3 regions of the Rhizobium sp. BK591 genome follow, and region 3 is predicted to be linked to each of the others. Evidence: predicted binding sites of a transcription regulator. Region 3 holds the regulator's gene; each other region holds the start of a gene.
What was found. Region 3 encodes PhoB, which activates phosphate uptake and scavenging genes when phosphate is short. Its sites were predicted from a motif close to TGTCATNNANCTGTCAT; they were not measured.
Positions count from the first base shown of each region.

Region 1: FHX10_RS05930 (UDP-2,3-diacylglucosamine diphosphatase) is a predicted target of PhoB. The motif match lies at 4,205-4,221, and genes of this name have one in related genera.
Region 2: FHX10_RS18605 (DUF1045 domain-containing protein) is a predicted target of PhoB. The motif match lies at 5,917-5,933, and genes of this name have one in related genera.

Region 1 covers NZ_JACIAZ010000001.1:1,220,992-1,231,343, forward strand. The annotation lists gene FHX10_RS05920 (efflux RND transporter permease subunit) at 1-3,151, shown strand, start outside; gene FHX10_RS05925 (histidine phosphatase family protein) at 3,247-3,996, opposite strand; gene FHX10_RS05930 (UDP-2,3-diacylglucosamine diphosphatase) at 4,284-5,096, shown strand; gene FHX10_RS05935 (MFS transporter) at 5,276-6,496, shown strand; gene dgcA (N-acetyl-D-Glu racemase DgcA) at 6,448-7,431, opposite strand; gene FHX10_RS05945 (ABC transporter permease) at 7,534-8,703, shown strand; gene FHX10_RS05950 (ABC transporter ATP-binding protein) at 8,705-9,544, shown strand; gene FHX10_RS05955 (MlaD family protein) at 9,554-10,352, shown strand, end outside.
Region 2 covers NZ_JACIAZ010000004.1:103,198-113,549, reverse strand. The annotation lists gene phnK (phosphonate C-P lyase system protein PhnK) at 1-211, shown strand, start outside; gene phnL (phosphonate C-P lyase system protein PhnL) at 237-944, shown strand; gene FHX10_RS18630 (DapH/DapD/GlmU-related protein) at 941-1,558, shown strand; gene phnC (phosphonate ABC transporter ATP-binding protein) at 1,676-2,521, shown strand; gene phnD (phosphonate ABC transporter substrate-binding protein) at 2,609-3,514, shown strand; gene phnE (phosphonate ABC transporter, permease protein PhnE) at 3,573-4,532, shown strand; gene phnE (phosphonate ABC transporter, permease protein PhnE) at 4,540-5,883, shown strand; gene FHX10_RS18605 (DUF1045 domain-containing protein) at 6,025-6,720, shown strand; gene FHX10_RS18600 (alpha-D-ribose 1-methylphosphonate 5-triphosphate diphosphatase) at 6,734-7,873, shown strand; gene phnN (phosphonate metabolism protein/1,5-bisphosphokinase (PRPP-forming) PhnN) at 7,873-8,466, shown strand; gene FHX10_RS18590 (GrpB family protein) at 8,482-8,985, shown strand; gene FHX10_RS18585 (LysR substrate-binding domain-containing protein) at 9,157-10,266, opposite strand.
Region 3 covers NZ_JACIAZ010000004.1:470,402-480,753, forward strand. The annotation lists gene pstA (phosphate ABC transporter permease PstA) at 1-748, shown strand, start outside; gene pstB (phosphate ABC transporter ATP-binding protein PstB) at 764-1,579, shown strand; gene phoU (phosphate signaling complex protein PhoU) at 1,624-2,337, shown strand; gene phoB (phosphate regulon transcriptional regulator PhoB) at 2,485-3,168, shown strand; gene FHX10_RS20490 (GcrA family cell cycle regulator) at 3,428-3,961, opposite strand; gene FHX10_RS20495 (aspartate aminotransferase family protein) at 4,385-5,584, shown strand; gene argF (ornithine carbamoyltransferase) at 5,625-6,539, shown strand; gene FHX10_RS20505 (Hsp33 family molecular chaperone) at 6,629-7,621, shown strand; gene FHX10_RS20510 (hypothetical protein) at 7,802-8,341, shown strand; gene apaG (Co2+/Mg2+ efflux protein ApaG) at 8,477-8,869, opposite strand; gene FHX10_RS20520 (O-succinylhomoserine sulfhydrylase) at 9,136-10,320, opposite strand.

The DNA of each region.
Region 1 (10,352 bases), on a different contig from region 3:
GGCACGTTTCTTTATCGATCGCCCGATCCTTGCCTGGGTCTTTGCGATCTTCATCTCCATCGCCGGCCTGATCGCGCTGCCCTTCCTGCCGGTCGCCCAATATCCGAAGGTCGCGCCGCCGCAACTCAGCATCACCACCAGCTATCCCGGCGCGTCGCCGCAAGATATCTATCAGGGCGTCACCCGCCAGATCGAGGAAGAGCTGAACGGGGTCGAGCACCTTTCCTATTTCGAGTCGACCTCCGATACATCGGGCGCGATGACGATCACTGCGACTTTTGCGGCAGGCACCGATATCGATCAGGCCTCAGTTGACGTTCAGAACGCCATCCGCCGTGTCGAGCCGCGGTTGCCGCAGTCGGTCAAGGATCAGGGCATCACGGTCGAGGAGGCGTCGTCCGGCTTCCTGATGTTCATCTCGCTGACCTCGACAGACGGCAAGACCGATGAGGTGGCGCTCGGCGACTATCTCAACCGGAACGTCATCGGCGAGCTGCGCCGTCTCGAAGGCGTCGGTCGCGCGCAGTTGTTTGCCTCGCAGCGGGCGATGCGTATCTGGATCGATCCCGACAAGATGGTCGGCCTCAACCTCACCGCCTCCGACATCAGCGCGGCGATTTCGGCGCAGAATGCCCAGGTGGCGGCGGGCCAGATCGGCGCCGCACCCAATCCGATCTCGCAGGACCTGACGGCGACGGTGCTGGTCAAGGGACAGTTGACCGACACCAAGGAGTTCGGAGACATCGTGCTGCGCGCCAATGCCGACGGATCGAACGTCAGGCTGCGCGATGTCGCGCGCATCGAAGAGGGCAGCGAGAGCTACAGCTTTTCCACCCGCTTGAACGGACAGCCGAGTGCGGCGATCGCCATCCAGCTGTCGTCGACAGGCAATGCCGTCAATACCTCCAATCTGGTCAAGGCGAAGATGGAGGAGCTATCGCGCTTCTTCCCGGCGGGCGTCGAATATGCGGTTCCCTACGACACCAGCCCGTTCGTCTCGGCATCGATCGAGAAGGTGGCGCATACGCTCGCAGAAGCCGTCGCACTCGTCTTCGTCGTCATGCTCATCTTCCTGCAGAGCTTCCGCTACACCATCATTCCAACGCTCGTCGTGCCGGTCGCGCTGCTTGGGACGCTTGCTGTCATGTATGCCGCCGGCTTCTCGATCAACGTGCTGACGATGTTTGCGATGGTGCTGGCCATCGGCATTCTCGTCGACGACGCCATCGTGGTGGTGGAAAACGTCGAGCGGCTGATGGCGGTGGAAGGGCTGTCGCCAAAGGAGGCGACCAAGAAGGCGATGCGACAGATCACCGGCGCGATCCTCGGCATCACGCTGGTTCTTTCCTGCGTCTTCGTGCCTATGGCGTTCTTCCCGGGCTCGACCGGCATCATCTACCGCCAGTTCAGCCTGACCATGGTTGTCTCCATCCTGTTTTCGGCCTTCCTGGCGCTGTCGCTGACACCGGCGCTCTGCGCCACCTTCCTGAAACCGATCAAGGGCCATCATGAAAAGAAGGGCATCGCCGGCTGGTTCAACCGCAATTTCGACCGGCTGACCGGCCGCTACGCCCGCACCGTCGGGGGATTGGCCAAGCGCTCCTGGCGGGCCATGGCCGTCTATCTCGCGCTGGTCGTGGGCCTCGGCTATCTCTTCGTCAACCTGCCGAGCAGCTTCGTGCCGGATGAGGACCAGGGATTCCTGATCGTTGACGTGCAGGGACCGCCGGAGGCGAGCCGCAACCGCACCGTGGCTTCGCTCGAAAGCATCGAGGCGATCTTCAGGAAGGAACCGGCCGTTGCCAACGTCGTCGCGATCCAGGGCTTCAGCTTCTCCGGGCAGGGACCGAACGCCGCCCTGGTGTTTGTCACGCTCAAGGACTGGGCCGAACGCGGCGCCGGCAATTCGGTGCAGGAGATCTCCAACCGCGCCAATATGCAGCTGTTTGGGCTGAAGGATGCCACGTCCTTCGCGCTGTCGCCGCCGCCGATCGAAGGTTTCGGCACGACCAATGGCTTCACCTTCCGCCTTCAGGATCGTGGGGCGAAGGGCCAGGCGACACTGACCGAGGCGGCGGGCATTCTGATCGGCAAGGCATCTGAGAATCCCATCATCGCCGGTATCCGCCCGGAAGGCATGCCCGACTCGGCCCAACTCGTGCTGGTCATCGACCGCGAAAAGGCAAATACCTTCGGCGTCGCCTTCGCCGACATCAACAGCACGATCACCGCCAATCTCGGTTCGAGCTATGTCAACGACTTCCCGAATTCGGGCCGCATGCAGCGCGTCATCGTGCAGGCGCAGGACAAGAGCAGACTTCAGGCCGAAGACCTGATGAAGCTCAATGTCCGCAATGCGAGCGGCGGCATGGTGCCGCTGTCGTCCTTCGCCATCGCCGAATGGCAGAAGGGACCGGCGCAGATCGTCGGCTATAACGGCTACCCCGCCGTGCGCATTTCCGGCGCTCCGGCGCCGGGATATTCATCGGGCGCGGCGATTGCCGAAATGGAGCGGCTGGCAGCCGAACTTCCCGACGGCTTCGGCTTCGAATGGACCGGCCAGTCGCTGGAGGAGCTCAGATCTGGATCGCAGGCGCCGTTCCTGTTCGGCCTCAGCATTCTTTTCGTCTTCCTGCTGCTGTCGGGGCTTTACGAAAGCTGGTCGATCCCGCTGTCGGTGATGCTGGTCGTGCCGCTCGGCGTCATCGGCTGCGTGCTCGCGGTGATGAGCCGCGACATGTCCAACGACATCTACTTCAAGGTCGGCCTGATCGCGATCATCGGATTGTCGGCGAAGAACGCCATCTTGATCGTCGAATTCGCCAAGGACGGCTTTGCCGAAGGGAAATCGCTGATGGAGGCTGCGATCGAAGGCGCTCGTCTGCGCTTCCGGCCGATCATCATGACTTCGCTCGCCTTCACCTTGGGCGTGGTGCCGCTGGCGATCGCCACCGGGCCAAGCGCGGCCAGCCAGAATGCCATCGGCACCGGCGTGCTTGGCGGCATGATCTCGGCGACGGTGCTGGCGATCTTCTTCGTTCCCGTCTTCTTCGTCTTCGTGCTGCGTCTCCTGAGGACGAAACGGCCGGAGGCGATGAACGAGGAAGCCTCGACCGCGCAGGAGCCGGCAACCATGACGTCACCGAGCTGACGCGACGTCACCGCCTGAACCGACGAGTTGGCGGGTTGCCTTGCGCAAACCGCCACACACCTTCGCACCGGGCCGTTCATTTCTTGGCTGTGTTGCTAGCCGCCGAGCTTCGGCGTGATCGTCACGTCGGCGCCATAGGCATCGCGCAGTTCGCCTTCCTGTCCCGGCTGCCGATCGACCGCCTGATGCAGCAGGATCGACTCGTATCCTTGCGAGCGCGTCCCCTCGATCAAGGTGATATCGGCATTTCCGGGATTGTCGGAGCGCTCGAACCACTCGACGGGGCGGTGCAGGAAGTTCATTTCCACCGCCCGGTTGGTGACGCCATGGCCGACGATCACGACGTTGTGGTCGCTATTTTCGGCGTCGTGCATGACGGTCTGCAGGAACAGGCGCACCCGCTGGGCCACATCCGCCCGGCTCTCGCCATCCGGCGGCCGCGCGTAGAATTTGCCGCTGTTGCTGCGCAGCCTTGCCCATTTTTCGAACTCATCGGGAAACTTCTGCTTCTGTTCGGCATGATCATAGATCTCGGTGAAGAGACCGAAATCTTGCTCGCGCAGCAGATAATCCTCCTTGATGTCACCGACGACGCTTTCCGGCAGGGCTGCAAGCAGCGCATCCTTGCTCTGCCGCGTCCTGAGAAAGGGCGAGTACCAGATGTGCAGCTTGCCGAAACCGGCGCTCGGCAACGCCGTGACATAGGAGGCGATCACGCTGCCTGCCTCCAGCGCCTGCCGATAGCCCCACTGCGTCAGCGGCACGTTATGATCGCCGAATTGGCGATAGGCCTGTTCATTGATGTTGCCGAGGGATTCGCCGTGGCGAACGAGAAAGATACGCATCAGCCATCCCGCATTGTCGGATATGAATCGCTGTCATCATGAACGCCCTGAATGCGCAGGGCAACATGGCTGGCGGGCCGCGCGGCGACGGACACTCTGCCAGCGCAGCGACGGACATTCTGCCAGCGCGGCGGCGGACAATCTGCCCGCGCGGCGACGGGCATTCTGCCCGCGGGGGATGAGCGGTTTGCAGCGCTTTTCCACATCTTGTCATCATCCTGAAACACGAGTCTGGTTTTGGAAGGTTAGATGAAAGATGGGGACATGAGCGGCAGCTCGTGAAAGACATGATGGAACCCAGACATTTCCGCACGCTCTTCATTTCCGATGTCCACCTCGGCTCGAAGGCCGCGAAGGCCGACTTCCTCTTGGATTTCCTGCGCCACCACGAAGCCGATACGATCGTGCTCGTCGGCGACATCGTCGACGGCTGGCGTCTGAAGCGCAGCTGGTATTGGCCACAGGTCTGCAATGACGTCGTTCAGAAACTGCTGCGCAAGGCGCGCAAGGGCACCCGCGTCGTCTATATTCCCGGCAATCACGACGAATTCCTGCGAGACTTCCCGGGCATGCATTTCGGTGGCATCGAGGTCGTCGAGCGCATGATGCATGACGGCGCCGACGGCAAGAAATACCTGATCCTGCACGGCGACGAATTCGACGTCGTCGTCCGCAACGCCCGGCTGCTCGCCTATCTCGGCGACTGGGCTTACGATACGGCGATCCGCATCAACATTCTCCTGGCGGCGGTGCGCCGCCGGCTCGGCATGCCCTACTGGTCGTTCTCGGCCTGGGCCAAGCTGCAGGTCAAGCATGCCGTCAACTTCATCGGTGAATTCGAGCGCGTCGTGGCTGAAGAAGCCCGCAAAAACGGCGCCGACGGCGTGATCTGCGGACATATCCATCATGCCATCATTCAGGACATGGACGGCATCCGCTACATCAACACCGGCGATTGGGTGGAAAGCTGCACGGCGGTCGCCGAGCACGAGGACGGTACGTTCGAACTGATCACCTGGCGGGCGCTCGCCAGCAGCGTGCCGGCGCTTGCCGCCATCGAAATGCATGACGAGGGCGAACTCGCCCCCCAAGCTGCCTGATTTTGGCGGCCTGATTTTTGTGCTGGCACATCCGTGCCCGCGCTCCCAAGAATTTAGCCGTTACCGTCAGGTGACAGGCCCTATTTATTTTCTAAAACGTTTCAGAACGGCTATTTCTCGCAATAGTCGCCTCCAGGGTGGCGTGTTAGGACAACGTCCAGTTTCCTTCAGGTCCGCCCATGATTCCCGCTCAACATTCCCCGACGGGTGAGGGAGCGCCGCCGCGCTTCCGGCTGCTCAGCGCGCTTTCCTATTGTGCGCCGCTGCTCGTCAACGGCATCGTTCTGCCGTTCTTTCCCGTCTGGCTCGCAACCCACAGCTTCAGCGATCACGAGATCGGCATCATCCTTGCCATACCGATGGTGGTTCGCGTGTTGGTGGCGCCTGTCGTCGCCATGATCGCCGATCGCTTGAAGGAACGCGCCGACGTCTTGCTCTGGTCTGGCTGCCTGTCGCTGCTGACGGCGATTGCGCTCTTCTGGACGACGACCTTCTGGCCTGTGACGATCGTCTATGCGCTGCAGGGCGCCACTTTCGCGCCCTATGTACCCGTCGTCGAATCGATCGTCATCTCGGGCGTGCGCCGTTGGGGGCTCGATTACGGATCGATGCGCGTGTGGGGCTCTATCGCCTTCATCGTCTCGACGTTGGTCGGTGGCCAGTTGATCAGCCGGTGGGGCGGCGAGATGGTGCTTGATATCATGGTGTTCGGCTTCATCATGACCGTCGTCATGGCGATCTTCTGTCCGCGCATCGGGCCGACGCGGCGGCGCGGCCAGCCGATCAACATTCCGGCCGCCACCGGCAGCGGGTTGCGCGAGCCGCATCTGCTGCTGCTTCTGATCGGCGTCGCCATCCAGCAGTCGAGCCACGCTGTGCTCAACGCTTTTTCCTCGATCTACTGGCATCAACTCGGCTTCTCCGGCACGCAAGTCGGCCTACTCTGGAGCGCCGGCGTCGCTTCGGAGGTAACGGTGTTTTTCCTGTCGAAACGTCTCAACCGGCGCTTCAACGCCTGGACGCTGATCCGCTTCGGCTGCGCCGTCAGCGTCTGCCGCTGGATCCTGTTTCCGATGAATACGGGCTTTGTCGGTTTCTTTCTGCTGCAGTGTTTCCACGGCTTCACCTATGCCTTCGTGCATACCGGTGTGCAGCGGCGGATCATGGCGACGGTGCAGGAAACACAGGAATCATCGGCGCAGGGCGCCTATTTCTTCTATGTCGGCATGGCGATGGCGCTGATGACGTTGACGTCGGGTTATCTCTATTCCTGGCTCGGTGTCGTCAGCTATTACGTCATGGCGCTGGTCGCGCTCTCCGGCCTCGGCCTCGTCATCTCAGCCTATTATCTTCAGCCCCAGAGGGTGCTTTCCGGCGGAAAGACCAGGGAAGCGGCGTAGCGCAGGCCGGGCTCGCGGTCGCGTGCAAGCAGCAACGGACCATCGAGATCGACGAAATCGGCAGTCTGGGCGAGCAGCACGGCCGGCGCCATGGCAAGCGAGGTGCCGACCATGCAGCCGATCATGATGCCGAATCCAAGCCGTTCGGCCTCGGCCTTCATTGCCAGGGCCTCCGTCAGGCCGCCGGTCTTGTCGAGCTTGATGTTGATCGCGTCATAGCGGTCGGCGAGGCTTGCGAGATCGCCGGTGTGGTGGACGCTCTCGTCGGCGCAGACGAGGAGCGGGCGGCGGATTTCGGCAAGCATCCCATCGCGGCCAGCCGGCAGCGGCTGTTCGACGAGCGCCACCCCCGCTTGCGCCGCGATATTGAGGTGGCGTTCGAGCACCGCTTCCGGCCAGCCCTCATTGGCGTCAAGGATGATTTTGGAATCGGGTGCGGCCGCGCGGACGGCGCGGATGCGGCTTTCATCATCGCCGGTTCCGACCTTGACCTTGAGCAGTGCGCGGCCGGCATGTTCGCGCGCCTGGGCGGCCATCACCTCCGGCTCACCGAGCGAGATGGTGTAGGCGGTGGTGAGCGGCTTCAGATCGGCAAGGCCGAGACGGACGGCGACGCTTTCACCCGTTCGTTTCGCTTCCAGGTCCCAGAGGGCGCAATCGACGGCGTTGCGCGCAGCGCCCGGCGGCATCGCCGACAGCAGGTCGCTGCGCGAAATGCCTGCCTCGACCAGCGGACGCGCGGCCTCGATCTGGGCGAAAACGCTCTCCATGGTCTCGCCATAGCGGCGATAGGGCACGCATTCGCCAAGCCCCCGGGCACCGTCTTCGGCGAGTGTACAGGTGATGACATCGGCCTCGGTCTTGGCGCCGCGCGAGATGGTGAAAGTCCCGGCAATCGGAAAGGAATTCATCTGGATATCGAGGGTGCGCGGCATTATTGCTGTCCTGCGAGCATGGAAATTGCACGTTGCTTCTGTATATTGACGCGCCGGTCGTCGAACGGTCCGTTCGCGATTCGCGGCAAGTTGCTGTAAGCCTTGAAAGACATAAGTATCTTGAACGCCGAGAATCGCAACGCTGCCTCGCTTGACGTGGACGACCAGGCCGATGGTTCGGGGCAGCATGTGCGTCTCAGAGGCAATTGGCGCAGCGCCTATATTCATTTCGTGCTGCGCGACTTCGAAAAGCTCCTTCATCAGAAGGCCGGCGACCTGACTGTCGACCTCTCGCATATTTCGGATATCGATACCGCCGGAATCTGGCTGCTGTGCCGGCTGAAGAAGGAAGAGGAGGCGGCTGGACGGACGGTTCGCTTCGAAGGCACCAATCAGCATATCGACGAAATGCTGGCGATGTTTTCCGAGGAGCCGGCCAAACCCGAGCCGGAGCAGCAGGAGAAGGTCTCGCTCGTCGCGCGCATCTTCGCGCCCGTGGGCAAGATGACCTACGAGGTCTGGGACAATTTCGCCGCCGCCATGTATATCCTCGGCTCGGCGGTGCGTGGTGCGCAGATGAAATTCGGGCGCGGCAGCGGCGTTTCGCCGGCCTCGATCGTCAACCAGATCGACCATATGGGCGTTCGCGCCGTTCCGATCATCCTCCTGATGTCGTTTCTGATCGGGGCGATCATCGCCCAGCAGGGCGCCTTCCAGCTGCGCTACTTCGGCGCCGAGGTTTTCGTCGTCGATCTCGTCGGCATTCTGCAATTGCGCGAAATCGGCGTGCTTCTCACCTCGATCATGATCGCCGGCCGTTCGGGCAGCGCGATCACCGCCGAAATCGGCTCGATGAAGATGCGCGAAGAGATCGACGCGCTGAAGGTGATGGGGCTGAACCCGATCGGTGTGCTGATCTTCCCGCGTCTGGTGGCGCTGACCATCGCGCTGCCGCTTCTGACGGTGCTGGCGAATTTCGCGTCGCTCGCCGGTGCGGCTGCGGTCGCCTGGGGTTATTCCGGCATCACCTTCGCCAATTTCCTGGCGCGTCTGCACGAGGCGGTGACGCTGTCGACGGTGCTCTCAGGCATGATCAAGGCGCCGTTCATGGCACTCGTCATCGGCATTGTCGCCGCCGTCGAAGGGCTGAAGGTCGGCGGCAGCGCGGAATCGCTCGGCCAGCACGTAACGGCCGCGGTGGTGAAGGCGATTTTCGTCGTCATCCTGATGGACGGGTTATTTGCGATGTTCTATGCAGCGATCAACTTCTAGCATGGCGAGCCCCGTGAACGAGCAACCGATCGAAAGCGAAGGACAGGGCAGGGATGTCGTGCTCTCGGCGCGCGACGTCACCGTCGGCTTCGGCTCCAAAGTGGTGCTCGACAATCTGAACCTCGATATCTATCGCGGCGAGATTCTCGGATTCGTCGGCGCGTCGGGCACCGGCAAATCCGTGCTGATGCGCACCGTGCTCCGGCTGCTGCCGCGCCGCTCCGGCACAATCAAGATCCTTGGCCAGGATTTCGACGAACTCGACGAACCCCAGCGCAACGCGCTCGATATGCGGCTTGGCGTACTATTCCAGCAGGGTGCGCTGTTTTCGTCGCTGACGGTCAAGGAAAATATCCAGGTGCCGATGCGCGAATATCTCGATCTGCCGCGCTCGCTGATGGACGAATTGGCGCATCTGAAGATCCGTATGGTCGGGCTTGCCGCTGACGCCGCCGACAAATACCCGTCCGAACTCTCCGGCGGCATGATTAAGCGCGCCGCCCTTGCCCGCGCGCTGGCGCTCGATCCGGAACTCGTCTTCCTGGACGAACCGACCTCCGGTCTCGACCCGATCGGCGCTGCCGAATTCGATGAACTGATCGCCAACCTGCGCGATAGTCTGGGACTGACCGTATATATGGTAACGCATGACCTCGACAGCCTGTTTTCGGTCTGCGACCGTATTGCCGTGCTCGGAAAGAAGCGGGTAATGGTGGAAGGCACGATCGACGACATGCTGGCCTATGACGATCCGTGGGTGCAGGCCTATTTCAAGGGTAAGCGGGCGCGGTCGATCGTGCCGCAGGACAATGGCGTGCGGCACGGCAGCAGCGGGAAGTGACCGGATAAGATGGAAACCAAAGCCAATTACACGATTGTCGGTTTTTTCACGGTGCTGGTGATCGCGGCTGCCTTCGGCTTCGTCTACTGGATGGCGGAGTATGGCCGTGGCGGCCCGATGACGGAACTGATCGTTCGGATTCCAGGATCGGCGAACGGCCTTAGTGTCGGCTCGCCGGTGCGCTTCAACGGCATCCAGATCGGCTCAGTGCAGACACTGTCGATCGATGCCGACGATCCGCAATATTCGCTGGCCTTCACCCAGGTGCGTACCGATGCGCCGATCTACCCGTCCACCAAGGCCGCCCTTGAAATCCAGGGCTTGACCGGGGCCGCCTATATCGAACTCTCAGGCGGCCGCAAGGGCGAGGAAAGCATCCTCCAGCATGCGATCGACAATAACAAACGCGCCGTCATCGTCGCCGACCAGTCAAGCGTCACCAATCTTCTGGCGACCGCAGACAAGATCCTCGATCGCGCCAACGACGCGGTCGGCGAACTTCAGGGTTTCATCGAGGATTCGCGCGGGCCGCTGACCGAGACTTTTAAGAATGCCGAGACTTTCTCGGACGCGCTTGCCAAGAATTCCGGCAATATCGACTCCTTCCTGCAGAGCGTCGGCCAGCTTTCGGAGACGGTGAAGGCGGTTTCCGGCCGCGTCGACTCGACGCTCAAGGCCGTCGAAGAGCTGGTCAAGGCGGTCGATGCGCAGAAGATCGACAACATCGTTTCCAATGCCGAGAAGCTCACCGCCAATGTTGCCGATGCCTCGGGCGACCTCAAGGGTGCGATCCAGAAGTTCGACCAGA
Region 2 (10,352 bases), 370 kb from region 3:
CCTGCTCGATCTCGTGCGCGGCCTCGTCAACGATCTCGGTCTCTCGGCCATCATCGTCACCCATGATCTCGCCGTCGCCCGCCTGTTGTCGCACCGGATGATGGTGATGAAGGACGGCTACGTCATCGAACACGGGCTCACCGACCGCGTGCTCGATGATCCGCGCGAACCCTATACGCAGTTGCTCGTCTCCTCGATCCTGCAGGTCTGAGCTCCGAATCCAAGGAAGAAGAAAAATGGCAACGCCCCTCGTCGTTTCCGAAGTCTCGAAGAGCTTCACCATGCATCTGCGCGACGGCATCAGGCTGCCCGTCGTCTCCGATGTCGCCTTCTCGGTCGCGTCTGGCGAATGCGTCGTGCTCGGCGGCCCGTCGGGTATCGGCAAGAGCTCGCTGCTCAAGATGATCTACGGCAATTATGCCGTCGACACCGGCCAGATTCTCATCCGCCACGACGGCCGCATCGTCGATCTCGCCGCCACCGATCCGCGCACCGTGCTCAAGGTGCGGCGCCATACGCTCGGCTATGTCAGCCAGTTCCTGCGCACCGTGCCGCGCGTCGCGGCGATCGACGTGGTTGCCGAGCCGCTGGTGGCGCGCGGCGAGGACGCCGGCACGGCACGGGAAAAGGCCGGCGCTCTGCTGGCCAGGCTCAACCTGCCGGAAGCCCTCTGGCAGCTTCCGCCCGCCACCTTCTCCGGCGGCGAGCAGCAGCGCGTCAACATCGCCCGCGGCTTCATCACCGAACACACGATCCTGCTTCTCGACGAACCGACAGCCTCGCTCGATGCCAGGAACCGTGCCGTCGTCGTTGGCATGATCGCGGAAAAGAAGAAGGCGGGTGTCGCCCTTCTCGGCATCTTCCACGACGAGGAAGTGCGCGAGGCGGTCGCCGACCGGATCCTCGACGTCCAGCAGTTCTCACCGAGAAAGATCGCCGCATGAGCCGCAAGCTTGGTATCGAACCCTACTTTCATGAGACGGCATCCGTCAGCGATTCCACCTTCGGGCGGTATACGGAGGTCTCCGAACGGTGCCGCATCAGCGAGGCTACGTTCGGCGATTATTCCTACATCATGCAGGACGGCTCCGTCTGGTGCGCGACGATCGGCAAGTTCGTCAATATTGCCGCCGCCGTGCGCATCAACGCCACCAACCATCCGACCTGGCGGGCGACGCTGCATCATTTCACCTATCGCGCCGTCGACTATTGGCCGGACGGCGACATGGAGACCGACTTCTTCGCCTGGCGCCGCGCAAACCGGGTGACGATCGGCCACGACGTCTGGATCGGCCACGGTGCGACCATCCTGCCGGGTGTGACCGTCGGCAACGGTGCGGTCATCGGCGCCGGCGCCGTCGTGTCGAAAGACGTCGCGCCCTACACGATCGTCGGTGGCGTGCCGGCCAAGCTCATTCGCGAGCGCTTTCCGAAAGAGATCGGCGAACGGATGGACAGGCTTGCATGGTGGGACTGGGAGCACGATCGGCTGCGCCTGGCGCTAGCCGATTTTCGCAACCTGAGCGCGGAAGATTTCCTGTCCCGCTACGGCGGCTAAACCCCCGATATAGGGGCGGAGAATTGTGACAGGACTTACACAAATGTGACACGCGAGGTTCATCAAGCGGGACTAATGCGATGCTGACCAAGGCCTGGATCGCAAGGGAAGAGCATGATGTTCGAGCTGAAGAATGTCACACGTCGTTTCGGAAAAAAGCTCGCCGTCGATTCCGTCACGCTCGCCATTCCCCAGGGCCAGATGGTCGGCATCATCGGCCGCTCCGGCGCCGGCAAGTCGACGCTGCTGCGCATGATCAACCGCCTTCAGGAACCGAGCTCCGGCTCCATTCATTTCGCCGGCGTCGCGGTCTCCGCGCTTCGCGGCCGGGCGCTGCGCAACTGGCAGCGCGACTGCGCGATGATCTTCCAGCAGTTCAACCTGGTGCCGCGCCTCGACGTTCTGACCAACGTCATGCTCGGCCGCCTCAACCACCGCTCGACGCTGATGAGCCTGCTCAACATCTTCACCCGTGAGGAACGTGTGCATGCCATCGCCGCGCTCGAACGCCTCGGCATCGAGCAGACGGCGCTGCAGGCAGCCGGCACGCTTTCCGGCGGCCAGCAGCAGCGCGTGGCAATCGCCCGGGCGCTGATGCAGAACCCGAAGATGGTTCTCGCCGACGAGCCGATCGCCTCGCTCGATCCGCTGAACGCCAAGATCGTCATGGATGCGCTGCGCGATATCAACGAGCGCGAAGGCATCACCGTCATCACCAATCTCCACACGCTCGATACCGCCCGCAGCTATTGTGAGCGCATCGTCGGCATGGCCGGCGGCCGCGTCGTCTTCGACGGCAAGCCCTCGGAGCTCACCGCCGAGGCGGTGAAGGAAATCTACGGGACGGACAAGGACGGCGCCGGCATCGACGAAACGGTGACCTCGACATCCATCAATATCGCCCCCGAGCGGGCAGACAATCAATCCGCCGGCACCCAACCGCTGGCGCTGGCCGGTCTCTGAGAGAGGCGGCCGCGATCGAGCGCCCGCGTCAAGGGCACACTTCTTCGTAACGGGAAGACCGGGGACACCGGTCAATAGGAGAGACATATGTTGAAGAAAGCACTCTTTGCAGCAACGGCGCTCTTCGCGCTCGCCGGCGCTGCTCATGCTGCCGACCTCAAGGAATTCCGCATCGGCATCCTCGGCGGCGAAAACGAAACCGACCGCCTGCGCAACTATGCCTGCCTTGCCGACCACCTGAAGCAGGAATTCGGCTTCGAGAAGGTTTCGCTCTTCCCGGCCGCCGATTATGACGGCGTGATCCAGGGCCTGCTCGGCGGCACGCTCGACTTCGCCGAACTCGGCGCCTCCGGCTATGCCGCCGTCTACATCAAGGATCCGAAGGCTGTCACGCCGATCCTGACGACGCAGCAGAAGGACGGCTCGACGGGCTACTATTCGATCGGCCTCGCGCTGAAGTCCTCCGGCATCAAGTCCATCAAGGACGCCAAGGGCAAGAAGCTCGGCTATGCCGACCCGGATTCCACCTCGGGCTACCTCGTTCCGCTGACGCAGATCCCGAAGGACACCGGCATGCCGAACGACAAGTTCTTCGCCTCGACCCAGTTCAACGGCGGCCATGAGAACAACCTGCTCGCCGCCTATGACGGCAAGGTCGACATCGCCGTCGACGACTCGTCGGGCATTGGCGATTTCAAGGACGGCTACACCTCCGGCACCTTCCGCAAGGAAGTCGACAAGGGCGCCGTCGATCCGAACAAGCTGGTCGAAGTCTGGCGTTCGCCGCTGATCCCGAACGGCCCGCTCGTCGTTCGCAACGCTCTCGGTCAGGAGTGGCAGACGAAGCTTGCAGCCTTCTTCACGGCTCTGCCGGCAAAGGATCACAAGTGCTTCGCGGCTATCGAAGGCGGCGACTACCAGGGCTACTCGCCCGTCAAGCACGACTTCTACAACGCTGTCGTTGAAGTCCGCAAAGCTGCCATCGGCGGCTGATCGGATCTTTGAATGCGGGCGGCCGGAAACGGCCGCCCTGTAACCGGACGAGGCGTTGATGACTATTGCCGATGCACAGCCGCACATGCAGAGCACCAAGGAGATCGGCACCGCCTGGGATCGGATGGTCGCCAAACGTCGCTTCTACACCATCCTCGGCCTGGTCATTCTGATTGCGGCTTTCGCAAGCTCCGTCCGCTTCGCCGACGAGAGCAATGCCGGCCATTTCTTCGACCGCCTACCGCATCTCTTCGACTTTCTGAGCTGGCTCATCCCCAAGGATTGGAACGACGTCTGGCGGGCGCTGTTCGACATTGCGAGCGTCAACGACAAGGGCGGCGAGGAATTCAATTTCGACAGGGGCCGCGTCTACGTCTGGGGCACTTTCTACATTCCCGAATATTTCGAGCTGATGATCGTCACCATCAACGTGGCGCTGATCTCGACGATCATCGGTTTCGTCTTCGCCGTTCCCTTGAGCTTCTTTGCCGCCCGCAACCTGACGAATTCATGGGTGCTGCGCATCTTCTCCAAGCGGCTGATGGAGTTCCTGCGCGCCTTCCCCGAGATCGTCATTGCCGGGTTGTTTTCGGCGATCCTGTCGATCGGACCGGTCGCCGCCATCATTGCCATCAGCCTGCACACGGTCGGGGCGCTCGGCAAACTTTTCTACGAAGTGGCCGAGAATATCGACATGAAGCCCGATGAGGGCATGAAAGCCGTCGGCGCCAACTGGTGGGAGCGCGTGCGCTTCGCCGCCCTGCCGCAGGTGCTGCCGAATTTCACCTCCTACGCGCTCTTACGCCTGGAGATCAACGTGCGCGCCTCGACCATCATCGGCGCCGTCGGTGGCGGCGGCATCGGCGAGGAGCTGAAGCTTTCGATCTCGCGGGGATTCGGCGCCAAGACGATGGCGCTCGTCCTCCTGCTGTTCGTGACGATCGTTGCCGTCGACCAGTTCTCCGCCTGGCTGCGCCGCCGCCTTGTCGGCGAGCACGCCTTCCTCCTGCAACATTGAGGCCGCCATGACGGTGATCGACGCAAACCGCATGCACGAGATAGAGACCCGCTATCCGGAATATTTCCATCGCTCGTTCCGCCAGCGTTTCGGTGGGCTGATGATCCTTATGGCGACGCTGCTCTACGGCCTCTACGCCGTCTGGTTCTTCGACCTGCCCAAGCTCTTTGCCGAAGCGCATTGGGAGCGCGTCGGCATCTATCTCAGCCAATGGGTGAGCTACGACGTCCAGCCGGAACTCCGCATCCAGGACGACGGCTCGATCGAGGTGCGTTATCCGCGTTTCTCGCCGCTCGGCGACAATCCGCATCCGGATTGGCTGGTCAACAATCCCGACGGCAGCATCAGCGTTTCGATCAACGGCACCAGCCGCAGCATCTCCGTCTCGAAGAGCGAGACGATCGTCACCGCCCACGGCGTCAGCGTCCCGGTCGAGCTTTCCAGCGGTGCGCCGAAAGTCGTCGGGCCGGTGCCCGGCTGGATGACGGTTTATGACGACAACGTGCTCGCCGATCTCGGCTTTGCCGGCAATGTCAGCATATCCGTCGACCGGGTGAAGATCCGCAAGCGTTTCATCGGCTGGGCGAATTTCATCTTCGACACACAATCCTCCTTCTTCGACAAGCCGGTCGGCGAGGTCGTCAGCCTCATCGTCTCCGGCCCGCGCATCAAGCCCGACCAGTCCAACCTGTCGCTCGCCTTCGACGATATCTGGAACAACAGCGAATGGCAGCACGGCGACGTCTGGACCAAACTTTTCCAGACGATCGTCATGGCGTTCCTCGGAACGCTGCTCGGCTCTCTCGCCGCCTTTCCGCTCGCCTTCATGGCAGCACGCAACATCACGCCGAACCGGCTGCTGAACCAGATCCTGAAACGCTTCTTCGATTTCCTGCGCTCGGTCGACATGCTGATCTGGGCGTTGTTCCTGACGCGCGCTTTCGGCCCCGGCCCGCTTGCCGGCAGCGGCGCGATTTTCCTCACCGAGACCGGCACGCTCGGCAAGCTCTATTCCGAAGGATTGGAGAATATCGACAACAAGCCGCGGGAGGGCATCAAATCGACAGGTGCTCAGACGGTGCTCGTTCATCGTTACGGCATTATGCCGCAGATCGTTCCCGTCATCGTCAGCCAGACGCTCTACCAGTGGGAATCGAACGTGCGCGGTGCGACCATCATCGGCGCTGTCGGCGCCGGCGGCATCGGCCTCAAACTCTGGGAGGCCATGCGCACCAACGCCAACTGGGAAAATGTCGCCTATATGGTCATCCTGATCCTGATCGTCGTCTTCCTTTTCGACACAGCCTCGAACGCGCTGCGCCACCAGCTGATGGGCACGAAAACCCACTGATCCACCCATCAAAGGCGGTGGCGGCGCTGCCGCCATCATCATTCTGTCACGGAAATCTTTTAGCCGGAGCCTGCTTGCGGTTCGCCGCCAAATCACTGCACATTGCGCTCCCCCGTTTCGAAGATCCCCAGGATAAAAGCCTTGCGCTACGCTCTCTATTTCTCGCCGCCGAAGGATCATCCCCTGACCGGCGCGGCCTCGCTCTGGCTCGGCCGCGACGCTTTCACCGGCGAGACCTATCCGGCACCGGACCATGAGCAACTGGGTGCGGCAGAGCAGTTCGAGCTGACCGCCGACCCGCGCCGCTACGGCTTTCACGCCACGATCAAGGCGCCGTTTTCGCTCGCTGCCTCCGTCACCGAGAAGGATCTCCTGGGGGTTGCCGAGGATTTTGCCCAGCGCACGCCAGCCTTCGAGATTCCGGAACTCGTGCTCGGCCAGCTCGGCCGTTTTTTTGCCCTCGTTCCCGGTTCTCTTCATCAACCTCTTCAGGATTTCGCCGCGAAGGTGGTAAGGTCGTTCGAACCGTTCCGTGCCGCGCTTTCCGAGGCCGATATGGCGCGGCGCAACCCGGATAAGCTCAGCGACAGCCAGCGCGCCCATCTGCAGCGCTGGGGTTATCCCTACGTCATGGAGGATTTCGGCTTTCACATGACGCTGACCGGCCAGGTGCCCGAAGCGCGCGCCGCGGTGATGAAAGCGATTCTGACCGAGCGTTTTGCCGATTTCACCGGCCGTCCGCTTCCGATTTCCGGCCTTGCCGTCTTCACCGAGGAGACGCGCGGTGCCCCGTTCAAAGTTCATTCCTGGCTGCCGCTTGCCGGCGCCAAACGCTGAAAGACCTGACGAGATGAGCAAAGAGACCGTGTTTTCCAATGCCCGCATCGTTCTCGAGGATGACATCCTCTCAGGATCGATCCTCATTCGCGACGGCAAGATCGCCGACATCTCCGAGGGCAGCTCGGTAGCCGGCGAAGATTTCGAAGGCGACTATGTCATTCCCGGCCTCGTCGAGCTGCACACCGATCATCTCGAAGGCCATTATCAGCCGCGTCCCGGCATACGCTGGAACAAGACCGCCGCAGTCCAGGCGCACGACGCCCAGATCGTCACCTCGGGCATCACCACGGTGTTCGACTGCCTGCGCATGGGTGCGGATGAGGACGGCGGCTTCGAACATGGCGAGATGCGTGAGATGGCCGATGCCATCCAGTCGGCGGAGAAGGAGGGCAGGCTGCGCGCCGAGCACCTGCTCCACCTGCGCTGCGAGGTCTCGGCCGACAATGTGCTCGAACATTTCGCCGATTTCGAAAACGACCGGCATGTGCGGCTCGTTTCGCTGATGGATCATGCGCCCGGCCAGCGTCAGTTCCAGACGATGGACCAATATATCTTCTACTACCAGAAGAAGCGCGGCCTGAGCGACGAGGCCTTCGCCCGTTTTGTCGCCAAGCGCCAGGCAGAGTCGGCCCGCAATTCGACGCCGCACCGCAACGCCATCGCCAAGGTCTGCGCCGAGCGCGGCATCACCGTGGCAAGCCATGACGACGCCACACTCTCCCATGTCGACGAGGCGATCGACAACGGCGTGCGCCTGGCCGAATTTCCGACCAGCTTCGATGCCGCCCGGGCATCGCACGGACATGGCATGAGCGTGCTGATGGGGGCGCCGAACATCGTGCGCGGCAAATCCCACTCCGGCAACATTGCCGCCCGCGATCTTGCCGAAATGGGCGTGCTCGACGTGCTTTCCTCCGACTACGTGCCGCTCAGCCTGCTGCACGCGCCTTTCATCCTCGCCGACGAGGTGGAGAGCATCAGCCTGCCGAGGGCGATCGCCATGGTGACGTCGACGCCCGCCCGCACCGTCAGCCTCGACGATCGCGGCCGGATCGCGACGGGACTGCGCGCCGATCTCGTCCGCGTCCACCGCGCGCATGGCGTGCCGGTGACACGCTCCGTCTGGCGCCAAGGACGCCGTGTCGCATGATGCCGCACGAACCCCATCCCGGAGCCGGAGCCGAGCGCGGCATCATGGTCGTCGTCGTCGGGCCGAGCGGCGCCGGCAAGGATACCCTGATGAACCTTGCCGCCCGGCATTTCACCGGCCGCACCGACGTTCATTTCACCCGCCGCGTCATCACCCGTCACCGTGACGCCGGCGGCGAGGATCATCTGTCCATCTCCCTCGAAGGCTTCGCCGCCATGGAGCAATCAGGCTCCTTTGCCGTCTGGTGGGAGGCGCACGGCCTGAAATATGGAATTCCCGCCGAGGTTTCGGTGGCGCTGTCCAGAGGCCATGTCGTCGTCGCCAACGGCTCGCGCTCGGCGCTTCACCGTTTCCAGGCCGCCTTCCCGCGGCTGAAGGTCATCAACGTCACCGCCCGCCCCGAAGTGCTCGTCGGCCGGCTGGAGGCGCGCGGACGCGAGACGCATGAGGATATCATGGCCCGGCTCGCCCGCGGACCGCTGACGGTGCGCGGCGAATATGACGTGACGGAACTCGACAATAGCGGCTCGCTCGAAGAGGCCAAGCAGAAGATGATCGCGATCCTCGAGGGATTGCTGGCGGAGACGCACTGACGGGAGAGGCAGGGCATGCGCGCCATCAGAGTGGTCGACTACGATCCTTCCTGGCCGCGGCTCTTTGCCGAAATCAGCGCCGAGGTGTCCATCCTGCTCGGCGACCTCGTGCTTTCCACCGATCATATCGGCAGTACGTCCGTGCCCGGCCTGGCGGCCAAGCCGAAGATCGACCTCGATGCCGTCGTGATATCCGACGACGTCCTGCTGGTGGCGATCGAGGCCGTGCGCGCTGCGAATTTCGTCTTCCACGGCGATACCGGTGAACAACGATGGGCCTTCACGCGCGATTGTGAAGGTTATGGCTTCAAGCTCTATCTTTGCGGACCCGATAATCGCGCACATCGAGAGCGCATTCTGTTTCGCGATTATCTCAGGGATCACCCGGAGCGAGCCAAAGCCTATGCCGATCTGAAACGTAGGCTGGCCGCGGAGGCAGACGGCGATTGGGGCCTTTACACCGGCGGAAAGACCACGTTTGTTCGCGAGACGCTGCGACTGGCAAGCTTGAGGCTGTGAAATTGAGCTGCGCCCCTATCTTCAAAGCGTGTCCGGCCCTCTCCTGGAGCGATTCCGTTTTTCTTCTAATCACGGAATTGCTCTATCTCTTTTGTTTTCACGCAATTCCCGGCAAAAGCGTTTCACGCTTTGCCTGGCAAAATCGCTGCACACTTTTGCTGGATTGCTCTTTCACCCCGGCCGGCTGGTTTCATCAGAGGCGTGACCGCCCATGGTTTCACCGATTGACTGTTGCATCCATGCGCGGAAACGCGCCAATGTCACCTCATTCCAGCGCTCTCGCGATCCGACGAAGTAATAGCCTCCAAGCCGGACATCCGTTCCGAGCAATTCGACGAGCCGCCCGGCACGCAGGTCGTCTGCAGCGATCAAACGCGTGGCAAGGGCTATTCCTTGGCCTGCGACAGCCGCGTCGACCGTCAGATTGGCCGACCACAGCCGTGGACCATTCAAAATTACTTCATGCTCGAAGCCAGCCTTGCGAAACCATTGCCGCCATTGATCGCGGCTTTCCTCGTGGATCAACGGTTGGCGCACCAGATCGTCGAGGGTGCGTATTGGCGCATTCCTGCTGATCCATTCGGGGCTTGTGACCGGAAACATGCGAGGCCTTTCCAGCAGGATCCAACGGACATTCCCTCTTGGCTCCTCCGAGTAGCGGATGTCGACATCGGCCTCATAGCGCGTGAAATCCGGTTCGAGATCGGTCGCGCGCATCACGAAATCGATCCCGGGCAAGGCAAGCTGGAGCTGATTGAAGCGCGGTGTCAGCCAACGCGTTGCGAGGCCGGGCACGCACCAGATGCGCAAGACAGTGCGGTTGACTGCTGGGCGCAATTCCGCCGTCGATTTGGCAATGAGGTCGAAAGCCGTTCCCACGGTCTCGGCAAAAACCCTGCCTTCCGCCGTCAGCCTGATGCCGCGCGGTCCGGCATCGACAAGCCGCGTGCCAAGCCAGGCTTCGAGGTTACGGACGTGGCGGGATATGACGGTATGGCTGAGATTGAGATCGTCTGCGGCCCTGCGCATTGAGCCCAGCCGGCTGACCGCCTCGAAGGCGCGCACCATGGATAACGGCGGTAAACGTCCGCGTTTCTGAGCACCTTCCGGTTCATCTGCTAACGATTTCCCTCTGCGCAATCCCGTCCCCCAAAGGAAAACCAAAATCGGAATGCCGTGTACACATCCATATGCCATAGGCTTCGGAACTTGGGTGTAACGAAGAGTGGTGCACGGTGGTGCATATGGTGCACCACTAACCTGTCGATTGGCAATTGCCATATCCGACCTTTTCATAGGCGAGTCGTGTCGAATTTGCCGGCGGGTGCAACGCCTGGCCGGAAACACCGGTTGGGAGTGGTGCATCG
Region 3 (10,352 bases):
GAGCGGCGCTCTTCACAAGCAGTTCAACACCGGCCTCTTCGTCAACGGCAACTCCAGCCGTCCGGAGGCCGCAGGCCTTGGCGTCGCCCTCATCGGCTCGCTCTACCTGATGCTGATCGTGCTGGTGCTGTCGCTGCCGATCGGCGTCGCCGCCTCGATCTATCTCGAGGAGTTTGCGCCGAAGAACAAGCTGACGGACCTGATCGAGGTCAACATCAACAACCTCGCCGCGGTTCCCTCGATCGTCTACGGTCTGCTCGGTCTGTCCGTCTTCATCAACTTCATCGGCCTGCCGCGCTCGGCGTCGCTGGTCGGCGGCCTGGTGCTGACGCTGATGACCCTGCCGACGATCATCATCGCCACGCGTGCCGCTCTTCGCGCCGTGCCGCCGTCGATCCGCGCCGCAGCCCTCGGCCTCGGCGCTTCCAAGATGCAGATGGTGTTCCACCACGTTCTGCCGCTCGCCATGCCCGGCATCCTCACCGGCACGATCATCGGCCTGGCGCATGCGCTCGGCGAAACCGCGCCGCTGCTCCTGATCGGCATGGTCGCCTTCGTCGCCAACGCGCCGACGACGCCGCTCGATCCCTCGACGGCTCTGCCCGTACAGGTCTATATGTGGGCCAACGAGGCCGAACGTGCCTTCGTCGAGCGTACTTCGGGTGCCATCATCGTTCTGCTCCTGTTCCTGATCGTCATGAACATGGGCGCCATCCTCTTGCGTCGTCGCTTCGAGCGCCGCTGGTAAACGGAGTTAAACATCATGAACATGTTGACGGAAGCTGCAGTTGAAAAGGCGCTGGATCACAAGATGAGCAACGTCCCGTATAAGATGATCGGAAAGGATGTCTCGGTTTACTACGGCGAAAAGCGCGCGCTTTTCGATGTGAACCTGAACATCCGCGAAAACACCGTAACCGCCCTGATCGGCCCGTCCGGCTGCGGCAAGTCGACCTTCCTGCGGAGCCTCAACCGCATGAACGACACGATCGACGGCTGCCGCGTCACCGGCAAGATCACGCTCGACACCGACGATATCTATGATCCGGATATCGACGTCGTCGAACTTCGCGCCCGCGTCGGCATGGTCTTCCAGAAGCCGAACCCATTCCCGAAGACGATCTACGAAAACGTCTCCTACGGCCCGCGCATCCACGGCCTGGCCAAGTCGAAGGCCGATCTCGACCAGATCGTCGAGACCAGCCTGCAGCGCGCCGGCCTCTGGAACGAGGTCAAGGACCGCGTGCATGAATCCGGCACCGGCCTGTCCGGCGGTCAGCAGCAGCGCCTCTGCATTGCCCGTGCCGTCGCCGTCAGCCCTGAGGTCATCCTGATGGACGAGCCCTGCTCGGCGCTCGACCCGATCGCCACCGCCAAGGTCGAGGAACTGATCCACGAGCTGCGCGAGAACTACACGATCGTCATCGTCACCCACTCCATGCAGCAGGCCGCGCGCGTCTCGCAGCGCACCGCCATGTTCCACCTCGGCAATCTCGTCGAGGAGAACGACACCGACAAGATGTTCACCAATCCCGACGATCCGCGCACCCAGGACTACATCATGGGTCGCTTCGGCTGATCCTGGCGTCACCAAGCCTTTCCGTTATTCGAGGATAAAGCCCCATGGCATCGACACATATTTATTCTGCCTATGATGATGATCTGAAGTTCCTGTCCAGGCGGATTTCCGAAATGGGCGGCCTGGCCGAGCAGATGGTCGCCGAAGCCGTGCGGGCGCTGGTCAACGGCGATACCGCGCTGGCGCAGAAGGTCATCTCCGACGATGTGATCCTCGATCACGCCGAACGCGAAATCGGCGACAAGGCGATCGTCACCATCGCCCGCCGTCAGCCGATGGCCGCGGACCTGCGCGAAATCATGGGTTCGATCCGCATCGCCGCCGATCTCGAACGCGTCGGCGACCTCGGCAAGAACACCGCCAAACGCGTCATCGCCGTCCAAAGCACCGGCGTTCCCCGCAAGCTCGCCCGCGGCCTCGAGCATCTCTCCGAGCTGGCGCTCGTCCAGCTCAAGGAAGTGCTCGACGTCTACACCAATCGCTCCGCCGACAAGGCGAACGCGATCCGCGAACGCGACAACGAGATCGACGCGATGTACACCTCGCTGTTTCGCGAGCTCCTGACCTACATGATGGAAGATCCGCGCAACATCACCAGCTGCACGCATCTTCTCTTCTGCGCCAAGAACATCGAGCGCATCGGCGACCACGCCACCAACATCGCCGAGACGATCTTTTACATGGCGACAGGTGCGCAGCCGGAAGGCGATCGTCCGAAAGACGACAGCGCCAACACCGTCGGCGCGGTAACCGAATAACCGCCCGGGCCGGACGGCCGGGCTAGAAGCTTGCGTGCGCGCCCATCCGGGGCGCGCAAAGAGGTCGCAGCCAATTCTGAATTTGCGCAGGGTGCATTGCTTGAACCATCCCCGGTTCAAGGATCATGCGCGAGGAGACCGACACGCATGATCCCGAGAGTTGCAGTTGTTGAAGACGAGGAAGCCCTGAGCGTGCTTCTTCGCTACAATCTCGAAGCGGAAGGCTTCGAGGTCGATACTATCCTTCGTGGCGACGAAGCCGAAATGCGGCTTCAGGAGCGCACGCCCGATCTGCTCATCCTCGATTGGATGCTGCCTGGCGTCTCCGGCATCGAACTCTGCCGGCGCCTGCGCATGCGGCCGGAAACCGAGCGCCTGCCGATCATCATGCTGACGGCGCGCGGCGAAGAGAGCGAGCGCGTCCGCGGGCTTTCGACGGGGGCCGACGATTATGTCGTCAAGCCCTTCTCGACCCCCGAGCTCGTTGCCCGCGTCAAGGCGATGCTGCGCCGCGCCCGTCCCGAGGTGCTGTCGACGGTGCTGAAATGCGGCGATATCGAACTCGACCGCGAAACCCACCGGGTCCATCGCAAGACCCGCGAAGTCCGCCTCGGCCCCACCGAATTCCGCCTGCTGGAATTCCTGATGTCGTCGCCGGGCCGCGTCTTCTCCCGCTCGCAGCTTCTCGACGGTGTCTGGGGCCACGATATCTATGTCGACGAACGCACCGTCGACGTCCATGTCGGCCGCCTGCGCAAGGCGCTGAATTTCTCCAACATGCAGGACGTCATCCGCACCGTCCGCGGCGCCGGTTATTCGATGGAAGCCTGAGGGCCTCCATTCTGATTGCTGACAACGTCGCTCGAGCTAGCGTCTGCCCCTCACCCTAACCCTCTCCCCGTAAAACGGGGCGAGGGCACGTGCCCTGCGAGAGGTCAGCGGGGAACGGAGAGGTCGGGCATATCCCCTTTGCCCTGCAAGCGGGGAGAAGGTGCCGGCAGGTGGATGAGGGGCAGCCATCCGCGCGAACCAATAACTACAAAAAAACGGGCCAGTCGGCCCGTTTCTCATGTGCGGCGATGTTACCCGCTCAGCTGGCCCGCGCTGCTGCCCGGCGGCGTTCGTTGACCGGCTGGTAGGCAAGCTTCTGGTGATAGCTGCAATAGGGCGAATTGTCGGGGGATTCGCAGCCGCAGAAGTGGAAGTCGTCCTTCAGCGGATCGCCGACCGGCCACTTGCAGGTGCGTTCGGTCAGTTCCGTCAGGCCGAGGCGTCGGGAAATCGGAACGACCACGTTGCCTCTCGGCACGTATTCCATTTCCTCGATCGTTTCGATCTCGATCTCTTCCTTCAGCATCGTCGCGCCCTGCTGGCGGGTAACGGTGCGAGTGGCGACCCGTGAGGCGTAGTTCGGCGCGCGCGGCGCAGAAGTATTGCGTTTCGGCGTTCGGGCGGCATTGGCGGTACCGCCGGCCTTGGCACGGCCGGGGAGGCTCAGCCGATGCACCTTGCCGATGACCGCGTTTCTGCTGACGCCACCAAGTTGTGCCGCGATCTGGCTGGCGCTCAGTCCTTCGGCCCAGAGCTTCTTGAGTTTCTCGACCCGCTCGTCTGTCCAGTTCATGCCCTGTCTCCACCTTTTGCGTTGGTGATGGCAGAATCCCTCACCGTTGTCCCGGAAGGCTCCGAAACAAGAAACGCTTGATCAATTTTGGTGACTAGTTCCGCCGCATGCAGTCTAGTAATTGAACTTTAACCTAGTGTGAGGCTGACTCCGTGACAAGAGTCGCATGAATCCGGATGAATCGAATTTCAAGTTTTCCCCAACTTGCTGCCCCGGCGTGGCATTTCTGCAATAATGCCTGTTGAGGACGGATAATGCTGCTGTACAAGCTTGCTGCATGCGCTAAGGGCGCAGTTTTGTTGACATTGCAGCGCGAAAAGGAAATAGTGCCAGTCGCCGCCGCAAGGCGGCATTTTTGATTTTTCGGGCCTGGTTTTCTTAGCCGGAGTCCGGAGCTTGATAACATCGATGGGAGATCGCGCTATGGCTGAAGCCGCGCCGCTTTATGACACCTATTCTCGTGCCCCGTTGCGGTTCGAGCGAGGCGAGGGCGTGTGGCTGATCACCGAAAGCGGCGAGCGATATCTCGATTTCGGCGCCGGCGTCGCCGTCACTTCGGTCGGCCACAGCAATCCGCATGTGGTCGGCGCGCTGAAGGAGCAGGCCGACAAGGTCTGGCATCTCTCCAACATCTATGAGATCCCCGGCCAGGAGCGCCTGGCCAAACGGCTGACCGACGCCACCTTTGCCGACAAGGTGTTCTTCACCAATTCGGGCGCCGAGGCGCTCGAATGCGCGATCAAGACGGCGCGCCGTTATCAGTATTCCAAGGGTCATCCCGAGCGCTTCCGTATCATCACCTTCGAGGGCGCCTTTCACGGCCGGACGCTGGCGACGATCGCCGCCGGCGGCCAGGAGAAATATCTTGAGGGCTTCGGCCCCAAGGCGCCCGGTTTCGATCAGGTGGCTTTCGGCGACATCGAAGCGGTGCGCGCCGCGATCACCGATGCCACGGCCGGAATTCTCATCGAGCCGGTGCAGGGCGAGGGCGGCGTGCGTCCGGCCACCCCCGAATTCATGAAGGCGCTTCGCCAGATCTGCGACGAAAATGGCCTGCTGCTGATCCTCGACGAGGTCCAGACCGGGGTCGGGCGCACCGGCAGGCTCTTCGCCCATGAATGGTCGGGCGTCACCCCCGACATCATGGCGGTCGCCAAGGGCATCGGCGGCGGTTTCCCCCTCGGCGCCTGCCTTGCCACGGCAGAGGCTGCCTCCGGCATGAAGGCCGGCACGCACGGCTCGACCTATGGCGGCAATCCGCTCGCCATGGCCGTCGGCAGCGCCGTGCTCGACATCATTCTCGCCGATGGCTTCCTCCAGCAGGTGCGCGACGTCGCGCTTGTCTTCCGCCAAGGCCTGGCCTCGCTGAAGGACCGTTATCCCGATGTGATCGAGGATATCCGAGGCGAGGGGCTGTTGCTCGGCGTCAAGGCCGCCATTCCCTCAGCCGAACTGCTGCAGGCGATCCGCGCCGCCCATCTGCTCGGCGTGCCCGCCGGCGACAATGTCATCCGCCTTCTTCCGCCCCTCGTGGTCACCGCCGAGGAAGCCCGCGAGGGCCTTGCCCGCATCGAGCGCGCTGCCGAGAGCATTCGCGCCTCCAAGGTCAAGAAGACGGCTTGAAGGGATTGCCGCCTGCGGGCGCAGCACAGGTAACAAGACTATGGCTCCTAAACATTTCCTCGATCTTTCGGCGGTCACGTCAGCCGATCTCAGAACCATCATGAACGATGCGCTCGCCCGCAAGCAGGCCTTCAAGGCCGGCACGGGCGATAAGCCGCTCGCCGGCAAGATGCTGGCGATGATCTTCGAGAAGCCGTCGACGCGCACCCGCGTTTCCTTCGATGTCGGCATGCGCCAGCTCGGCGGCGAAACGCTGTTCCTGTCCGGCACCGAGATGCAGCTCGGCCGCGCCGAGACGATCGGCGACACCGCCAAGGTGCTGTCGCGTTATGTCGATGCGATCATGATCCGCACCACCGAGCATTCCAGGTTGCTGGAGCTTGCCGAGCATGCGACCGTGCCCGTGATCAATGCGCTGACGGATGACACCCATCCCTGCCAGATCATGGCCGATATCATGACCTTCGAAGAGCATCGCGGCCCGATCAAGGGCAAGACCATCGCCTGGACCGGCGACGGCAACAATGTGCTGCATTCGCTGGTCGAAGGGGCGGCGCGCTTCGGCTATCGCATGAACATGGCCGTGCCCCTTGGCTCGGAGCCCAAGGATCACTATCTGAACTGGGCCCGCAATGAGGGCGCCGAAATCATGCTCTGCCATGATGCCGACCGTGCGGTCGCCGGCGTCGATTGCGTGGTGACCGATACCTGGGTCTCCATGAATCAGGAACATCGGGCCCGGGGTCACAATGTCTTCCAGCCTTATCAGGTCAACGCGGCTTTGATGGCGAAGGCCGGCAATGATGCATTGTTCATGCATTGCCTGCCTGCTCATCGTGGTGAGGAAGTGACGGACGAAGTGATCGACGGTCCGCAATCCGTAGTCTTCGATGAGGCGGAAAACCGCCTTCATGCGCAGAAGTCGATTCTTGCTTGGTGCCTGGGCGCGATCTGAACCATAATCTGGTGTCGCGAGTCACACACTCGCGACCGCGCGAGCGAAGGCCACGCTGGGCTGTCGCTTGAAAACTAGGAGTGAAAGCCATGGCAGAAGCTGCAGCCGCCCTCGGCCAGTTTGATTTCGCCGGCGATGATCATGTCGTCCCTTTTCAGGTGGAGGGTCTGGATGTGCGCGGTCGCGCCGTCCAGCTCGGCCCGATGCTCGATGCGATCCTCGAGCGCCATCATTACCCCGCTCCCGTCGCCCGGCTGCTTGCCGAAGTCGTCGTGCTGACGGTGCTGCTCGGCACCTCGCTGAAATTCGACGGCAAGTTCACGGTGCAGACCAAGGGCGATGGCCCGGTCGATCTTCTCGTCGCCGATTTCTCGACGCCGGAAAATGTCCGCGCCTATGCCCGTTTCGATCAGGCGCTGCTCAACAAGGCGATTGAAGCAGGTGAAACCGAGCCGGAGCAATTGCTCGGCAAGGGCGTGCTCGCCTTCACCATCGACCAGGGCAAGTTCGGCCAGCCCTATCAGGGCATCGTCGCGCTCGACGGCACTTCGCTGGAGGAGATCGCCGGCGTCTATTTCCGCCAGTCGGAGCAGATCCCGACGCGCGTGCGCCTGGCCGCGGCCGAACTCTTCGATCGTGACGAGGCGGGCAAGCCGCGCCATCGCTGGCGGGCAGGCGGCCTTGTCGCCCAGTTCCTGCCGGAGGCGCCGGAGCGCATGCGCCAGCCGGATCTCCACGGCGGCGACGGCGACACCGGCAACCGCCCGCATGGCGAGGACGATGCCTGGGTCGAAGCCCGTTCGCTGGTCGAGACCATCGATGCGGATGAACTGACGGATCCGCTGGTCGGGACCGAACGGCTGCTGTTCCGCCTGTTCCATGAGCGCGGCGTCCGCGTCTACGAACCGCGCGCCGTCTTCGACCGCTGCAGCTGCTCGCGGGAGAAGATCAAGGGCGTGCTGAAGGGCTTTTCGGCCGAGGAGATCGAAGCCAGCCAGGAAAACGGCGAGATCGCCGTGACCTGCGAATTCTGCTCGACCACCTACCGCTTCGAGCCGGCCGAGCTTCAGCCAGCGGAGTAGGCACGGTTAAGGACACGCACAGCGAACAATAAAAGATTAGCGATGATGCAGCACGGTGACTCGACTTTGCGTAGTCACTGTGCACCTATTCTGTTTCTTGGTTGTGGCCTAAGAAAGCGGGATGGGGCGTTGATGCGACTTTTGTTTTTTGTACTCGCACTCATAGCTGCGATGCCCCGAATGAGCTTGGCTGATGACGAGACAGTCCCATGGAAAGAGGTCGGGGGCTGGAGCGTGGCTGTCGACCCGACTTTAGACAATGGCTGTTTTGTTCTGACTTCCTTTGATGACTACACCATTTTTCGTCTTGGCTTCAATTTCCGCAAAAAGGACAACCCTCTTTACATTCTGCTCGGAAATCCAAACTGGAAATCCTTGGAGAAAGGTAAGCATTATCCCATCGAATTCTCGTTCGACCAGTCTAAACGGACGGCTGATGCGAGAGGTCTGGATCTCCCCGGCTTCAAATCATTATGGATTGATTTCAATGATCCCGACTTGATTGAAGAGTTCGCTGGTAAACTGAGTTTCCGCGCCAGCCTTAGAGGAAAGCAGATTGTTGCCCTCGGTTTGAAAGATTCCGCCAGGGCAGCGGATGAGTTGCTCGCCTGCCAAAAGGCGGTAAACGATGCCGTCGCAAAACATCCGGCGCCGCCACAATCAAAAGATCCGTTCGAAGCAAAGCCAGGCACCCAGGCATTGGATCCTTTTGACCTTTAGTAGATTGATGACTGGGCAAGGCCGAGGATCTACGACCGAGGGTACGGCGTCCATGTTGGTACTGACTGGAAGGCTGCAGCCGGCCGGATCCACGCGCAGTGCTTGCACTGACGAAACGACCGCGAACCTACGCTCTCAATTGAGCACGCGCAGCAGCCCAGGCGAATCCAGCGAGAAGGCGGGGATTTCGACATCGAACATCTCGCCTTCGTCCGTTTCCATCTGGTAATGGCCGAACATCAGCCCGGAGGGGGTGTCGAGCGGGCAGCCGGAGGAATATTCGTAGGTGTCGCCGGGGCTGAGCCGTGGCTGTTCGCCGACGACGCCCGGGCCCGTCACTTCGTCCACCAGTCCGTTCTGGTCGGTGATATTCCAGTAACGGTTGACCAGGCGAACGGCTACGCCGGAATTGTTGCTGATGACAATCCGGTAACCCCAAACATAGCGGTCGTCATCCGGATCGGATTGCTCCTCCAGATAGAATGGTTCGACCACAACTTCGATATCTCTTGTGAGGGCGCGATACATGCCTTGCACCTTAGTCAAGATATGTTACCCGTATCTTATAAGAGGCCCTGTCCGTCAAGAAACGGAACGTTGATCGTCACTGAAACAGTCATGATCGAAGGGTTTTTCGATCGTTAAGCCTAATTGTCAGTGTTAATTCCAGTTCGGAACGCCGGCACGGCCGTAGTTGTTCCCCCGGCCGAACTCCAGTGAGATCCGGCGAGCCGAACCCCAGTGAGATCCGGCGAGCCGAACCCCGAGTGAGGTCCGGCTGCCATTGTCGTCGATCAGGCCGAAACCTTGGCAAGCGCCCGCGCGAAATCCTCGATCAGATCGTCGGTATCCTCGATGCCGGCCGAAAGCCGCACCGTGCCCGGAGAAATGCCGAGTTCGGCGCGCGCCTCCTCCGTCAGGTTCTTGTGCGTCGTCGTTGCCGGATGGGTGATCAGGCTCTTGCTGTCGCCGAGATTGTTGGAGATCTTGACGATCTCCAACGCGTTCTGCAGGGCAAAGGCCGCTTCCTTGCCGCCCTTGAGCTCGAAGGCGACCAGCGTCGAGCCGCCGGTCATCTGCTTGGCGATGATATCGGCCTGCGGATGGTCCTTGCGGCCGGGATAGATCACCTTGGCGACCTTGCCCTGCTCGGCGAGGAAATCGGCGATCTTTGCCGCATTCTGCGTCTGCTGGCGCACGCGCAGCGGCAGCGTCTCGATGCCCTTCAGCAAAGTCCAGGCATTGAACGGCGACATGGCCGGGCCGGTATGGCGGAAATAGTCGTGCAGGTTCTCGTCGATCCATTCCTTGTCGGCAAGCACGACGCCGCCGAGGCAGCGGCCCTGGCCGTCAATATGCTTGGTGGCGGAATAGACGACGATATGGGCGCCGAGCTCCAGCGGCTTCTGGAACAGCGGCGTGGCGAAGACGTTGTCGACGACGACCTTGGCGCCGATCTGGTTGGCGAGCTTGGCCACGCCTGCGATATCGATCACTTCGAGCGTCGGGTTGGTCGGGCTTTCCAGGAAGAACACCTTGGTCTTCGGCGTGATCGCCTTTTCCCAGTTGGCCAGATCCCGGCCGTCGATCAGCGTGCAGTCGATGCCGTATTTCGGCGCCAGCGTCTCGACCACCCAGCGGCAGGAGCCGAACAGGGCGCGCGCGGCGACGATATGATCGCCGGCCTTCAGCTGGCAGAGGATCGCCGCGGTGACGGCCGCCATGCCGGAAGCGGTGGCGCGGGCATCCTCCGCGCCTTCGAGCATGCACATGCGCTTTTCGAACATGTCGTTGGTGGGGCTGCCGTAGCGGGCGTAGATGAAGCCCTCCGTCTCGCCCTTGAAGCGGGCTTCGGCCGCTTCCGAGGTCTCATAGACGAAACCCTGCGTGAGATAGATTGCCTCGGACGTTTCGCCATATTGCGAACGCAGCGTGCCGCCGTGAACGAGTTGGGTTGCGGGGCGCCAGGACTTGCTCATGCCATCACCTTCACATAACAAAAAAACCGGTC